Regions from separate parts of the Gluconacetobacter diazotrophicus PA1 5 genome, predicted to be linked through region 1. Evidence: riboswitches for the same ligand, from Rfam matches in the RefSeq annotation. Region 1 holds a riboswitch; the other holds the start of a gene.

What was found. Region 1 has a riboswitch for cobalamin ahead of metE (5-methyltetrahydropteroyltriglutamate--homocysteine S-methyltransferase). Riboswitches for the same ligand answer to the same signal wherever they lie in the genome.
Region 2: another riboswitch for cobalamin. It lies ahead of GDI_RS03160 (TonB-dependent receptor plug domain-containing protein); the one in region 1 lies ahead of metE (5-methyltetrahydropteroyltriglutamate--homocysteine S-methyltransferase).

What each region holds. Positions count from the first base shown of each region.
Region 1 is NC_010125.1:2,664,392-2,672,288, forward strand. Features, by position in the region: gene GDI_RS12205 (APC family permease) at 1-1,393, opposite strand, end outside; gene metE (5-methyltetrahydropteroyltriglutamate--homocysteine S-methyltransferase) at 1,491-3,827, opposite strand; cobalamin riboswitch at 3,956-4,157, opposite strand; gene GDI_RS12215 (ArsR/SmtB family transcription factor) at 4,225-5,199, shown strand; gene metF (methylenetetrahydrofolate reductase [NAD(P)H]) at 5,210-6,076, shown strand; gene GDI_RS12225 (hypothetical protein) at 6,159-6,362, shown strand; gene GDI_RS12230 (DUF2459 domain-containing protein) at 6,377-7,048, opposite strand; gene GDI_RS12235 (LacI family DNA-binding transcriptional regulator) at 7,159-7,897, shown strand, end outside.
Region 2 is NC_010125.1:672,697-680,593, forward strand. Features, by position in the region: gene GDI_RS03150 (FecCD family ABC transporter permease) at 1-893, opposite strand, end outside; gene GDI_RS03155 (ABC transporter substrate-binding protein) at 890-1,726, opposite strand; gene GDI_RS03160 (TonB-dependent receptor plug domain-containing protein) at 1,728-3,872, opposite strand; cobalamin riboswitch at 3,993-4,210, opposite strand; gene GDI_RS03165 (UDP-2,3-diacylglucosamine diphosphatase) at 4,379-5,206, shown strand; gene GDI_RS03170 (glycosyltransferase family 4 protein) at 5,267-6,298, shown strand; gene GDI_RS03175 (response regulator transcription factor) at 6,403-7,047, shown strand; one part of gene GDI_RS18840 (IS630-like element ISGdi4 family transposase) at 7,109-7,601, shown strand; one part of gene GDI_RS18840 (IS630-like element ISGdi4 family transposase) at 7,601-7,897, shown strand, end outside.

The DNA.
Region 1 (7,897 bases):
GGTAGGCCATGAACCAGACCGCATGGCGGAAGGCCGCACGGTGCCGCGCCCACCCGTCATGCCGGCGGAACCAGGCATAGAGCGGCAGGAACATCAGCATCAGCAGGATGATGTCGCCGCTGAGCGGCCATCGCGCCCAATAGAGCAGCAGCGAGGAAAACATGAAGGCCAGCGCGCCCACCACCCGCATGGCCGGCACCCGCACCGGCCGGAGACGATCCGGCAGCGTCCGCCGCAGCGCCAGGGCCGCGATCGGCAGCATCATGTAGGAAATCACGGTACAGACCGAAATGACCGAGGCCAGGATACCCCACCCGCGAAAGCAGAACAGGAAGATGAACGCCACGCCCAGGTTGAACCACAGCGCCGGGCGCGGCACGCCGTAGAGCGGATGGATGCGCCCCAGCAGGTCGGGCATCGTGCCGTTGCGCTGCATGCCCAGCGTCATGCGCGTGCTGCTGGCCAGATGGGTCGCCCCGGCGCCGCTGGGGGCGAGGAAGGCATCGAAATACAGCAGCATCGCCAGCCAGTTGAGGTTGAAGGCGATGGCAAGCTGCGCGAAGGGCGAGGAAAAGGACAGGCCGGCCCATCCCCCCGCCCCCGGCCGCACGGCGCCCAGGTAGGCGCATTGCAGCAGCAGGTAGATCACGGTCGCCAGCACGACCGATCCCAGCACGGCGAAGGGGATGCTGCGCGCGGGATTGCGCGCCTCCCCCGCCAGGTTCAGCGGGCTCTGGAACCCGTTGAAGGCGAAGACGATGCCCGAGGTCGAAACCGCCGTCAGGATGCCCGACAGGCCATAGGGCATGAACCCGCCGGCACCATCGCCCACCAGGTTGCCGGCACGGAAGCTGCTGGCCATCAGCGCCAGCGCGGTGGCGGCCGGCACCACCAGCTTGAAGACCGTGATCATGGCGTTGAAGCGCGCGAAGAACCGCACGCTCCAGAAATTCAGCAGGAAATAGACCACCACCAGCACCGCCGCCGCCATCAGGCCCGGCGGCGTCAGCACGCCGTCATGATACAGCCCCCGCGCCCAGGGAAAGGACCAGGAACTCATATACTGCACCGACGCCTCGGCCTCGACCGGTACGACGCTGACGATCGACAGCCAGTTCGCGCTGGCGGCCATGAAGCCGACCAGCGGACCGTGGGTCAGGTTGGCGTAGCGCACCATGCCGCCCGCCACCGGGAACATGCCCCCCAGTTCGGTGGCCACGCCCGCGATCGCCAGCGCGATGACCGCGCCCAGCAGCCAGGCCAGGCTGGCCGCCGGCCCCGCCGTCGCGGCCGCGCGCTGGGCCCCGAACAGCCAGCCCGACCCGATCATGGCGCTCAGCCCCGTGAACATCAGTTGCCAGGGGCCAAGGGCGCGATTCAGGTGGGGTGACACGTCTGGGCTTCTCCGGCAGTCGGGCGGGGGTGGGTGCGAATCGCACGCGGATTCGCCCAACCAACATCGTTCCGCGTCCGGACGCAACAGGCCGGGGTCAGCCGGTCGCGTCGCCCGCCCGCATCCGGCGCGCGGCCTCCACCATCCCGGCGATCGCCGCGCGGACCTCGGGCCATTTCCGGGTCTTGAGACCGCAATCGGGATTCACCCAGATCTGGTCGGCATCGATCCGCGCGGCCGCCGCCGCCAGCAGCGCCGTCATTTCGGCCACCGTGGGTACGCGCGGGGAATGGATGTCGTAGACGCCGGGTCCGATTTCGGCCGGATAGCGATGCCCGACGAAGGCATCGAGCAGTTCCATCTTCGAGCGTGCCGTCTCGATCGAGATGACATCGGCATCCATCGCCCCGATGGCGGCGATGATGTCATTGAACTCGGAATAGCACATGTGGGTATGGATCTGCGTCACATCCGCCACCCCGGACGCGGCGATGCGGAAGCAAGCCACCGCCCAGTCCAGATAGGCCTGCCATTCCCCCCGCCGCAACGGCAGCCCCTCGCGCAGCGCGGCCTCGTCGATCTGGATGATGGCGGCGCCCGCCCGTTCCAGGTCCACGACCTCGTCCCGGATGGCGTAGGCGATCTGGCGGCACGTGGTCTCGCGCGGCTGGTCGTCGCGGACGAAGGACCAGTTCAGGATCGTGACCGGACCGGTCAGCATGCCCTTCATCGGGCGGGCGGTCAGCGACTGGGCATGGCGCCACCATGCCACGGTCATCGCCTCGGGCCGCGACACGTCCCCATAGATGATCGGCGGCCGGACATAGCGCGATCCATAGGACTGGACCCAGGCATGACGGGTGAAGGCGAAGCCCGACAGCCGTTCGCCGAAATACTGCACCATGTCGTTGCGTTCGAATTCGCCATGGACCAGCACGTCCAGTCCGGCCTCCTCCTGCCAGGCGACGGCGCGGGCGATCTCGGCATGCAGGAAGGCCTCGTAGTCCGCGCGCGGCATCTCGCCCCTGGCATGGGCGGCGCGGGCCTGGCGGATTTCCGGGGTCTGCGGGAAGGACCCGATCGTGGTGGTGGGATAGGCGGGCAGCTTCAGCCGCGCGCGCTGCGCCGCCCGGCGGACGGGAAAGGCCGATGCACGATGGGCCGCGGTCGGCCCTTCCGCGGCCAGCCGCGCCTGGACGACAGGATCGTTGATACGCGGCGAGGTCCGGCGCGACGCGACGGCGGCGGATGACGCATCCAGCGCCTCGCGCACGGTGGCCTCGCCCTCGTTCAACGCGCGCGCCAGCACGGCCAGTTCGGCGATCTTCTGCACCGCGAAGGCCAGCCAGGACCGGACATCCGTCTCCAGCGCCGTCTCGCGGTCCAGGTCCAGCGGCGCATGCAACAGCGAACAGGACGGCGCAAGCTGGAGCGTCCGTCCCGCACGCACCGCCGGGGCGATCCGCGCCAGGATGGCGTTCAGGTCGGCCCGCCAGACATTGCGCCCGTCGATCACGCCCAGCGACAGCACCAGGTCCGGCCGCGCGCCCGCCAGAACCGCGTCCAGTTGTTCCGGCGCGCGGACCAGATCGACATGCAGACCGTGAACCGGCAGCGACAGCGCCGTCGCCAGATTGTCGCCCAGCGCCCCGAAATAGGTCGCAAGCATCAGCCGCACCTCGCCCGCCCCCGCGCCGAGCTGCGCATAGGCCTGGACGAAGGCCGCCCGCGCCGCGTCGTCCAGATCCAGCACCAGGCAGGGTTCGTCGATCTGCACCCATTCCGCCCCGGCATCGGCCAGCGCCCGCAGGATCGCGACATAGACCGGCAGCAGGCGCGGCAGCAGCGTCAGTGGATCGAAGCCGCCGCCGCGCGCCTTGCCCAGCAGCAGGTAGCTGACCGGCCCCAGCAGGACGGGCCGGGTCTCGATTCCCTGGGCGCGGGCCTCGCGATACTCATCGACCGGCTTGGTCGAGGACAGGCGGAACACCTGGTCGGCCGAGAATTCGGGCACCAGGTAATGGTAGTTGGTGTCGAACCATTTGGTCATTTCGGAAGCGGGCACGCCCGCGCCGTGGGCATGCGCATGGCCGTGGGCGCATGTGTCCGCCTGCCCGTCCGGCGTCGCCTGGGTGCCGCGCGCCAGGGCGAAATAGGTCGCGCTGTCGACCGTGCCGCCGGTCCAGCCATAGGCCGGCGGAATCGCCCCGACCATCACGGTCGTATCCAGCACATGGTCGTAGAGCGAAAAATCGTTGGACGGGATCACATCCGCGCCCCGGTCGCGCTGCCACGCCCAGTTGGCGGCACGCAGCCGGGCTGCGGCGGCGTGAAGCGACGCGGCATCGGTGCGGCCGGCCCAGTGGTTTTCCAGCTCCGCCTTCAGTTCACGCCGGGGGCCGATGCGGGGAAAGCCCAGGGTGGCGACTTCAATCTTGGCGACGGTAACGGTCATGACAGCCTCGTCAGGTTGGGCGGGACCGGGGAACAGGCACGCGTCACCAGCCGCGCCGGATCATCCCGGGCACGGTGCCGTCACGACCCGTCCGGACACCCCGCCGGAGGATTCTTGCGGCCATGGCAGGTCTCCTGGCTCGCGGGTCCGCGCAATGGGTCCGGCCTTCCCGGGGCATGACGCCCCAGTGACGCGAATGGACCGATGCTCGCCGCCTACAGTTGCGGGGGCAGCGCCGGCGTCGCACCGGCTTCCCTCTTAGCCGTGCCCCGGAACGGGGGGCACGGAACCATGACGGGGCGGATTAAGGCGCGCGACGCCGACAGGAGTCAATTGGAATTTGCACATATAAGGATGTTGTTATATTCATTCTTCCATGACCCGCCCGCTCGTCATCTTCCAGGCCCTGGCCGACCCGACACGCCTGCGCATCCTGGCGCTGCTGCGCACGATGGAACTGTCCATCGGCGAAATCGCCCAGGTGCTGGGGCAAAGCCAGCCGCGCGTGTCGCGGCATGTGAAGATCCTGGTGAATGCCGGCCTGGCCGAGCGCCGCAAGGAAGGAAGCTGGGTGTTCCTGACCCTGGGGCCGCCCGACGACCTGGCCCCGCTGCTGGCCGCGATCGACCGCTGGACGCCTGCGGACGATGCCGAGCAGCAGGCCGATATCGCCCGGCTGAAAGCCGTGCGAGCGGTCCGCGCCAGTGCGGCCGAGGATTATTTCGAAACCCATGCCGCGAACTGGGACGCGCTGCGCTCGCTGCACGTGGCGGAAGGCGATGTCGAGGCCGCGATCCTGCGCGTGCTGGCGCCCGATCCGATCGGGCGCCTGGTCGATATCGGCACCGGCACCGGGCGGATGCTGGAGGTGCTGGGCCGCCAGGCCGACAGCGCCGTCGGCTTCGACCGCAGTCCGGCGATGCTGCGCCTGGCCCGCACCAAGCTGGCCCAGGCGGCGACGACCGAACCGGGGCTGGAGCACGCCGAACTGCGGCAGGGCGACATGTATGCCCTGCCGCTGCCCGCGGCATCGGCCGATGTCGCGATCATGCATCAGGTCCTGCATTACGCGCAGCACCCCGCCGCCGCGATCGCCGAGGCCGCGCGGCTGCTGGCCCCGGGCGGGCGGCTGCTGATCGTGGATTTCGCCCCGCATGACCGCGAGGACCTGCGCGAGCGCGACGCGCATGTCCGCCTGGGCTTCACCGACCGGCAGATGTCCGACTGGTTCGCCGCCGCCGGCCTGTCCTGCGCGCCCCCGGTTCACCTGGATGGCGAACTGACCGTCAAATTATGGCTGGGCCGCCGCCTTTCGGCACCCGCTGCCCCGATCCACCACCCTGCGTCATGAAAGCGGTTGAATGTCCCTGAATCCGTCCGCCGACACACCGTCCCCCTTGGGAATGTCGTTCGAATTCTTCCCGCCCAGGACTGACAGGATGGCGGAGACGCTGCGCCAGACCGTGGCCAGCCTGGTGCCCCTTGCACCGCGTTTCATGTCGGTCACCTATGGCGCCGGGGGATCGACGCGCGACCGCACGCTGGACATCGTCGCGTCGCTGGTTCGCGAAACCACCGTGCCGGTGGCTGGACACCTGACCTGCGTCGACGCCTCGCGCGATCAGGTCGATGCGGTGGCGCGCGCTTATTGGGACGCGGGCGTGCGGCATATCGTGGCCCTGCGGGGCGACCCGGCCGAGGCGGGTGCCGCGTACGTACCGCATCCCGACGGATATGCGAACGCGGCGGCGCTGGTCGCCGGCCTGCACCGCATCGCGCCGTTCGAGATTTCGGTCGCCGCCTATCCCGAAACCCATCCCGCCGCCGTCAGCGCCGCCGCCGACCTGGACAATCTGAAGGCCAAGATCGATGCCGGCGCCACGCGGGCGATCACGCAATTCTTCTTCGAGTCCGAAACGTTCCTGCGCTTCCGCGACCATGCCGCTTCCGCCGGGATCACGGCCGAAATCGTGCCCGGCATCCTGCCCGTGGGAAATATCGCCCAGGCCTATCGCTTTGCCGACATGTGCGGCGCACGCGTTCCGGACTGGATGCGGCGCCTGTTCGACGGGCTGGACGACCAGCCCGGCGCCCGTGCCATCGTGACGACGACGGTCGCGACCGAACTGTGCCGGCGCCTGCGCGAGGAGGGGGTCGATCATTTCCATATCTACACCCTCAACCGGGCCGACGCCTCGCTGGCGCTGTGCCGGCTGCTGGGCCGGTAACGGAAAAAAACGCGGCGGGCCTGCAACTTGGGGTGGGTGTCGGGCGCTTGATCATGCGATGGCCTCCCCGATCCGCCCTGCCATGAAAGTCCCCGACATGTCGGCCGCCCCGTCACCGCGCGCGCTCCTGTCCGCCCTCCTGTGCCTGGGCATGCTGCCCCTGGCCGCATGCAGTTCCGCCAGCGGCGAGGGCGACCATCACCCGCCCCACGACCGCAATGTCATCGTCGTCCCCCGCGGCACCGACGTGGTCTGCCCCGACGGCACCCATCCCCCCTGCCCCTGAGACCGGTCCCGTATCTACGGGGCCGCGGACGGGACAGGACACAGGGCCCTTGCCGCGCGTGCGCCACGCGCCATGACCTGGCCGGCGAACACAGCCATGCGGTCCGATACCGGCAGCCCGGCCCGGCCCAGCGCCTGCGCCACCCATCCGTTGCAGGTGTGGAACAGCGTGTAGCGGCTGCGCGCCGCATAGAACAGGCTGTCCGGATCGTGCCCGACCGCCACCAGGCGCGGCGCACCGTCCTGTCCGGAGGCCAGATCCCCCCAGATGAAGGCCGACAGACGCTCCACCTGCGCCGGCTTCAGCGTCAGGATGACCACGGGTCCGGTGCCATAGGCCTGGTCCGGCGCGACGGTCAGCGCAACGACCTGGATGACGGCGGAGCCGGGAAACGGACCGATCAGGTAATCCTCCAGGCTGGTCGCGGGCGCGGTGAAGAACGTCTTCTTGCCGTAGCCGAACAGGATGGTCCGCGCGCCCGGAAAGACCTGGCGATAGAAACCCAGCGGCCCCGTCAACGCCGCCGCCGGAATCCCGATTTCGGTATGCCAGCCCCGGTCGACCAGATAGACCGGCACCGTCGCCCCGGACAGCGTTCCCACGGGCCCGCAGGCCGGCGGCGTGGCCGGCGCGCAGCATGACAGCGCCAGCAACAGGACCAGGATCAGCCGCGCCGACTGCTTCACGCACCGTCTTCCAGCATGATCGTGCTCCTGCTTGTCGCATTGCGTGATGAAAGACTATGTTGGCCGGCCAGAACTTGTACACCGCCTGCACTATCGGAAATGATACCATTATGCCGCGCGAGCGCACGCCCCGCTCCCCCATTTCCTCCATCGACGTCGCACGGCTGGCCGGAGTATCGCAATCGGCGGTTTCACGCAGTTTTTCCCCCGGCGGCAGCGTATCCCCCGCGATGCGCGAGAAGGTTCTGGCGGCGGCCGCCGTGCTGGGATACCGGCCGAACCTGATCCCCCGCATCATGCTGTCCGGCCGGTCGCGGATGATCGGCGTGGTGGTCGGGGGGCTGGACAATCCCTTCTACGCCGCCGTCCTGGATCATTTCGCGGTCGTCCTGCGCGCCGTGGGGCTGCAGGTCCTGCTGGTGCAGGTGCCCGATGCCCTGGCGCTGGACGGGGCGCTGGACCAGTTGGCGGGCTACCGGGTCGATGCGGTCGTGACCGCGCTGGCCGTGGGCACGCGGCAGGCCGCGACGGCGCTGTCGGACCTGCGGATACCGATCGTCTGTTTCAATTCCCGGCTGACAGCGCCGTGGATTTCCACCGTCCGGTCGGACAACCGCGCGGCGGGACAGGCTGCGGCCCACCTGCTGGCCGATCGCGGGGCGCGCCGCACCGCATGGCTCGCCGGCCCGCGCGACAGCGCCGCGACCCGCGCGCGGGCACGCGGCTTCCTGGATGGATTGGCCGCCCGCGCCCTGCCCGCGCCCGTCGTCATCGTGGGGCAGGATACCTATCACGATGGATATGCGGCGGTGCGCGACCTGTTGCGGGGGCACCGGCCGCCGGAAGCGT
Region 2 (7,897 bases), 2.0 Mb from region 1:
ATATCCGCCAGCAGAAGCAGGCAGCTTCCCCCCAGCAGGGACGGCAGCAGCAGGCGCGACGGCTGGTAGCCCGTCAGGGACCGCAGGAGATGCGGCACGACCAGGCCGACAAACCCGATTGCCCCCGAAACGGCGACGCAGGACCCGACCGCCAGCGCGCATCCCAGCACGATCCGCGTCTGGACGCCCCGCAGCCCGAACAGCCGGAAGCCGAGGCTTTCCGCCACATCCTCGCCCAGCGTCAGCGCATCCAGCGCGCGTCCGGCCGACAGCATCAGCAGGGTGCCGCAGATCGCGCCCGGCAGGCTGATCCAGACATGCGTGAACGTCCGGTCCGTCAGCGATCCCATGACCCAGTGCATGATTTCGAACGAGGCATAGGGGCTGGGCACCAGATTCAGCGTCAGGGCCGTCAGGGCGGCGGCAAAGCTGCTGAGCGCCGCACCGGCCAGCAGCAGGACCAGCGCGCCGCTGCGCCCGACCAGCCCCATCAATATCGCGGTGGCGCACAGCGCGCCGGCCAGTCCGCCCAGCGGAAGGATGGCCACGGAGACCTGCATCAATCCCGTATAAAAGACGATGACGGCCCCCAGCGCCGCCCCGCCCGACACGCCAAGGATGCCCGGATCGGCCAGCGGGTTGCGCAGGTAGCCCTGCAGCACGGCGCCGGACAATCCCAGGACGCCCCCCACCACGACGGCCAGCAGGGTGCGGGGCAGGCGCAACTGGCCGACGATGATCGCGCCCGCCGTATGCCGGCCCGCCGCCATGTCCCTCAGCGCGGTGAGGAAGGACAGCCGCGTCTCGCCCCACATCAGCGAGGCGCAGGACAGGCCCACCACCGCCACGGCCAGCAGGACGTTGAGCCAGAGGATCTTCCGGGCGGACGTCACGGCGATGGTCCAAGGTCCTGGCGCGCGGCACGCAGCATGGCGATACTGTCCAATGTCTGTGGCAGGCCACACAGCCACAGGCGCGCGGGCAGGTCCAGATGGTGACGTCCCGCGAAAGCCTGCTGCAAGGCCGGATGGTCCAGCAGGGCCTGCGCCAGCGAATGGCCCTGGCCGGAACGATCCAGAATCAGCAGGTCGGGCGGATGGGCGATCAGCACTTCCATGGGCAGGCGGGGCGATGGCGCCAGGCCCATGGTGGTCGCATAGTTCCGAAAACCGGCATGGGCCAGCACGTCGTCCGGCAGCGATCCGCCGTGCATGACAAAGCCGTTCGCGGCATAAATGGCGGCGGTGGGATCATCGGGCCGGCGGTCCGCCGAAAGGGACGCAAGGCGGACGACGAAGGCATCGGCAAGCGCCCGCCCGCGCTCCGGCGCCCCGACCGCATTCGCCACCGTCATGATCTGGGCGGGAATATCCGCCAGCGCCTTGACGGGGGGAAAGGCAATGACCCGGGCCCCTTCCTCCCGCGCCGCCTGCATGGCGACCGCCGCCGTATAGACGCCCCCCAGCACCACGTCGGGGCGGGCCGAGACGATATTTTCCGCCGTCGGCCGCATGACGGGGGCATGGCGGGCCTGTTCGCACAGAACGGAACTCCAGCAGTCCCGCGCAATCGGGCTCAGCCCGACGATCTGCTCCGGTTCGGCCAGCATCAGGACAAGCTGGTCCGTGCAGAGGTTCAGGGACGCCACCCGGGGCAACGGCCGGCCCTGGCCCGCGCTGGTCCATGCCAGCAAACCCGCCACCATGCCCCAGAGCGCCCGTTTCATGTCAGTAATTCAGCGTAAAGCCGCCATAGCCCGCGCGCCCGGGCTGCAGGTAGCCGATCGGGTCCTCATATTGCCTGTTCAGCAGGTTGTCCGCGCGCGCATAGACCGAGACATATCTGTTGATCTTGTAATTGGCGGCGATATCGATCGTAAAATAGCCATGCCCCTTGGCGCATACGCTGCATGATTCGCTGCCGATGACCGGCAGGTCGCGCCAGGCGCTGGTGTACAGGATGTTTCCCGAAAAGGTCAGGTCCTGGATGGGCGTCCATGTCGTGTTGAAGTTGAATTTATGCTGGGGACGGCGCTGCAGTTCCGTATCGTCCGTCTCGTTGCGCGCATGGGTCCAGGTGTAGCTCAGGTTGAACTGCAGGTCGCGGCGTGCCTTCCAGTTCAGGAAGGCCTCCACGCCGTACATGCGCGCCCGGTCCACGTTGGCGTACGAATAGTTGTAGTTATAGGAGGAATCAATGGACAGGGTCGACTGGATCAGGTTCCGGACCCGGTTGTCATACCAGGTCGCGCCGAAATTCAGGCTATCATGCAGCAGCTTCTGCTCGACCCCGGCGTCATAGCCGATCAGTTGTTCGGCCTTCAGGTTCGGATTGCCCTTTTCGGAATACCCGTACCCGCCCTGGTTGGCGAAGAGCTGGTACAGGGACGGTCCATGAAATCCGGAACCGGCGCTGGCCTTGATGATGGTGCCGGTGCCCGGAACATGGATGGCGGGCGCCACGCGCCAGGTCACATGGTTGCCGTATCGTGAATTCGCATCATACCGGATATTGGCGGCGCCATACAGGATGTGGTTCCAGTTTCCCTGGTACTGCCCGTATCCGGCGGTCGTGTCCATGCCGGCGGACGTGTCATATCCGGGACCAGAAATGCCGCCGGCCTGGCTGGTATTGAATGTCTCGTGGAAATGTTCGGCGCCGACCATGAACTGACCGTACTGCCGGAAATTGAACGTGCCGTGCCAGTCGATCTTCAACCGGTCGGAACGGTAGTAATCGGGATCGGGGTTGATCGGGCTGCCATAGCTCGTTCCCGTCTCCGTCCAGCGATTGCGGTTGGTCATGTATCCCAGGCCGATCACCTGGTCGAACAGCCCGTTGAACGAGACATGATGCGCCGTACCCCGCACGATCGCCTCGTTCGTGTTGTTTTGTTCGCGCACGCCGGAATATCCGAAATACTCGTTTTGCAGGTCATAGAGGGAATAGCTGTGGTTGTTTCCCTGTATCAGGCGGGTCGTCAGGCCCAGGTCGAAATTGCGGGCAACATCATACCCCAGGCGGATATTGGCGCTGCGGTTGTCGTTGCGATTGCCTTCGTGGCGCTGCCGCCAGTCGGCGTTGTAGGCGCGCTCGATATAAGACGGGATGTTGTTGAATCCGTCCATTCGGTAATGGGAAAATTCAACGTTGTAATGGAAGCGCCCCTTGCTGCCGCGCGCGCCGAAGACCTGGTTGAAGGTGCCGTATCCGCCGCCTTCGATCCGGACGAAGGGCTTGAAGCGGCCTTCCCCCTGCGCCGTGGTGATATCGATCACGCCTGCCATGGCATCCGCGCCATACAGGCCGCTTTGCGGGCCGCGCAGGATCTCGATCCGTCCCATGCCGTCCGTCATGAACTGGGCGGCGTCGAACATACCCTGGGCGGAACTGCCGTCATTGACGTCCATGCCGTCCAGACGGACCTTGACCTCGTTCGCGTTGTTGCCGCGCATGAAAATGGATGTCGTCCCCCCGGGGCCACCCGTCTGCACGACGTTCAGGCCCGGCTGGCGCTCCAGGATATCGGCCAGTCCCCGGCGCTGCTGGGTCTGGATCTGCTGTTCGGTCACGATCGTCATGCTGGTGCCGATATCGTCGACCGAGGTCGGCCGGCGCGCGGCACTGACACTGATCAGTTCGGGCAGTTCGGCGGTCTGCGTGGAAACGGCGGGGCTGGATGTCCGGGCCGGGACGTTCGATGACGTGGTCGCGGGCTTCGACTTGCCGGCCTGGTCGCCGCCCTGGACAACATGTGGCTTCGATCGCTTGGCCGGGGCAGCTTGCTTCGCGGGCTCGTCAGCCTGCGCCACGCAGGTTCCCATCGCCACGAACGTGCTCGAAGCGATCAACAGATTACGGAAAACACTCATCAGGTCCAGGTCTCGCGGTCACATCATCGTTGCCACGAGAGCGTACTGTCATAAGGCCGCCCGTCTGTGCGACGGACGATGACACCACACCGTCAGGACACCCCGCCCGACAGTTCCCGGTCGCAACCAATGCAGACGGCAGGTCTCCTGGCTTGCGGCATCACGTCCTGCATAACCTTCCCGGGATGAGTGTTCCCAGTGGTCCGGACCATGATATCCGGCGACGCACAGACATACCGCTTACAGTTGCGGGGACAGCCGAAGCATTGGACCGTAATCCGCACTTCGTTCCCTTTTAATCCTTCTGACAAGAAGGAACCGTCGAAATACTTCTAATCGTACCAGATCTTCTTGTCAAGTCCGACACGATTTTTCAGTGTTCCGCGGGTGGGCATGCTATTGGCGGCAGGTGATGTCCCGCGTCGGGATTTCACGAAAGATACATAAAAGAAACGGGGGGATGCGGCTAGAAGGGGCCCGTCTCTCATCAGGGTGTGCTGTTCGCGATGAACGTGATTCTGAACGACCGACCCGCCTCCGCCAGCTATCGGGCCGTCTTCCTTTCGGACGTTCATCTGGGCACGCGCGACTGCCGCGCGGACCTGCTGGCGGAATTCCTGCGCAACGTGACATGCCAGCGTCTCTATCTGGTCGGTGACATCATCGACGGATGGAAGCTCAAGCGGTCCTGGTTCTGGAACGCCCATCACGACGACGTCGTGAACCTGATCCTGCGCATGGGCCGCACGGGGACCGAGATTTTCTATATCCCGGGCAATCATGACGAAATTTTCCGCCGCCTGCTGCCTCACAGGCTGGAAGTCGCGGGCATCAGGCTGTGCGGGCAGGTCGAGCACGTGACCGCTTCGGGCAAGAGGTTCCTCGTCCTGCATGGGGATGAATTCGACAGCGTGGTCCGCTATGCCCCGTTCCTGGCGATGCTGGGCGACCGGGCCTATACCGTGGCGCTGGTCGTCAATCGCTGGTTCAACCAGGTGCGCCGCCGCCTGGGCCTGCCCTATCGGTCGCTGTCGCAATGGCTGAAGCGGCAGGTGAAGGGCGCCTTGATGGCCATCGACCGGTTCGAGACCGCCGTGGCGGACGAGGCCCGGCGGCGCGGGGTGGACGGCGTGATCTGCGGCCACATCCATCATGCCGTCATCAAGGATCTGGACGGGATACTCTACATGAATGACGGCGACTGGGTCGAAAGCTGCAGCGCCCTGGTGGAACATCATGACGGCAGCATGGAATTGCTGGACATGACCGATGTCCGCCGCCGGACCGGGGCGCCGTCGCGCCTGGCCTCGTTCCTGTTCCCGGCCGGTGCCTGAATGACGGCGCAGCTTGCGGTTCTCGACACGGCACCGCGCGTCACGGTGGCTCCGCGTGCCTTGCGCATCCTGATCGTCAGCGATGCCTGGTATCCCCAGGTCAACGGCGTGGTCCGCACCATCTCGCGCCTCAGCGACGAATTGCGGGCGATGGGCCAGATCGTTCGGGTCGTCGGTCCACACCTGTTCCGCACCGTGCCGTGCCCGACCTATCCGGAAATCCGGCTGAGCATCCTGCCCGGGCGGGAGATGTCCCGGCTGATCGCGGAATTCCGGCCCGACGCGATCCATATCGTGACCGAGGGCCCGCTGGGCCTGGCCGCCCGCCGCTGGGCGATCCGTAACGGGCGATGCTTCACGACCTCGTTCCATACGCGCTTTCCGGAATATATCCGCGCGCGCACCGGTCTTTCGACACGTCTGCCCTACCGCTTCCTGCGCTGGTTCCATGCGGCGGCGGCACTGACACTGGTGCCGACCCCCAGCATGCTGGGGGAATTGAACGATCGCGGCTTCCGGCACCTGGAATGCTGGACGCGCGGTGTCGATGCCGACCGGTTCCGCCCCGGCACGACCGGGCATGACTGGCAGGCGCTCCACGGCGTGCCGGGGCCCTATCTGCTCTCGGTCGGGCGGGTGGCGGTCGAGAAGAATTTGACGGCCTTCCTCGATCTCGACCTGCCGGGGACCAGGATCGTGGTGGGGGACGGGCCGGACCGCGCCGAACTGGCTGCGCGCTACCCCGGCGTCGTGTTCACCGGTTACCTGGACGGTGCCGACCTGGCGGCGGCCTATGCCGCCAGCGACGTGTTCGTGTTTCCCAGCCTGACCGACACGTTCGGGCTGGTGATCCTGGAAGCCCTGTCCTGCGGCCTGCCGGTCGCGGCGTTCGACGTGACGGGCCCGCGCGACATCCTGCCGCCCGGGGTCTCGGCGGTTGGGGCGATCGGCCCGGACCTGCGGACCAATATCCTGGCCGCGCTGAAGGGCGACCGCGCGGCCTGTCGCGCCCATGCGGCACGCTTCAGTTGGGATTCCTGCGCGCGCATGTTCCTGGACGCCATCGTCCGGGCGCAGCGGGTCGATGGTTAGGATCGTCGTCCGCAAGCACCTGATCCGGCCTATCTTAAAAAATCCCAATCTACCGTGGACGCCCTTTACGAGGGGGAGGGCGGCTTTATCCTCGGCGGGGCCCCATGACCCATGTTCCTTCCCCTGTCCGGTTGCTCCTGGTCGAAGACGATCCTCATACGGCCGCCTATGTTCGCGATGGCCTGGCGCGGGACGGGATCGGCGTGACGTGGGTCGCCAACGGTACCGACGGGCTGTCGGCGGCCCTGGGCCGGCACTGGGACGTCATCGTGCTGGACCGGATGCTGCCGGGCCTGGATGGCATGGCGATTCTGAAGCGCGTGCGCGAGGTCGGAATTCGCATCCCCGTCCTGTTCCTGACCACGATGGACGGGGTCAACAGCCGCGTCGGCGGCCTGCGGGGCGGGGCGGACGATTACCTGGTCAAGCCGTTCGCGGTGCGCGAACTGGCGGCCCGGGTTGCGGTCCTGCTGCGCCGGATGGGCCTGGCGCGGGACGCCACCGTCCTGCGGGCGGCGGGCATCACGCTGGACCTGCTGACGCGCGAGGTCACGCGTCATGGGGAAAAGCTGTTCCTGCAGCCGCAGGAGGTCAGGATCCTGGAATATTTCATGCGCAATCCAGGGACGATCCTGTCGCGGCGGATGCTGCTGCACGCCTGGAACGTGGATTTTCCGGTGCACACGAATCTCGTCGAAACCCATCTCATACCAACTCCGGTCCGCCCTGACTCATATGTGATTGCCTGACGGTATCGTTCTGGAACGAGCTGTGATTCACAGGATGCCGAACCGGGCGGGAGGCATCCGAATGGGCGGGGCGTTAGCGTTGCGTGAGGATTATGATGCGGCGGGACTGCGTGCTCTGGCGCGGACAACGAGGCATGCGGGCCAGGCGCGTCGGCTTCTGGCGCTGGCGGCGATCTACGATGGTGCGTCACGCGGAGACGCGGCACGACTGGCTGGGACGGATCGGCAGATTGTGCGGGACTGGGTGGTGCGTTTCAACGCCGAGGGCCCGGATGGCGTGCGGGATCATCATGGGGGCGGTGTCGTTCCCCGCCTGACACCAGCCATGTTGGAAGCGCTGATGCGCCGGATCGAGGACGGCCCGATCGCTGCCGTGCATGGGGTGGTGCGCTGGCGGCAGGCTGATCTGGGGCAATGGCTTTATGAGGAATTCGGCGTCTCTCTTTCGCGCAGCCGGCTGAGCGCCGTTATCCGGGGCCTCGACTTCCGCCTTCTGACGGGACGCCCCCGGCACCATGCCCAGGATCCCGAGGCCCAGGACGTTTTTAAAAAAGCTTCCCCGACGTCATGGCCGGGATCCGGGCCCGGCATCCCGGCAAGGCCATCGAACTCTGGTGGGGCGACGAGGCGAGGGTCGGCCAGAAAACGAAGCTGACGCGCCGCTGGGCCAGACGCGGCACCCGTCCACGCGCGCCTGCCGATCAGCGCACACGTTCGGCCTGGATCTTCGGAGCGATCTGTCCGGCGCTAGGCAAGGGAGCGGCCCTCGTCCTGCCCTGGTGCAACCTCCACGCCATGAACCGGCATCTCGACGAGATCTCGCAGGCCGTAGCGCCGGGCGCTCACGCTA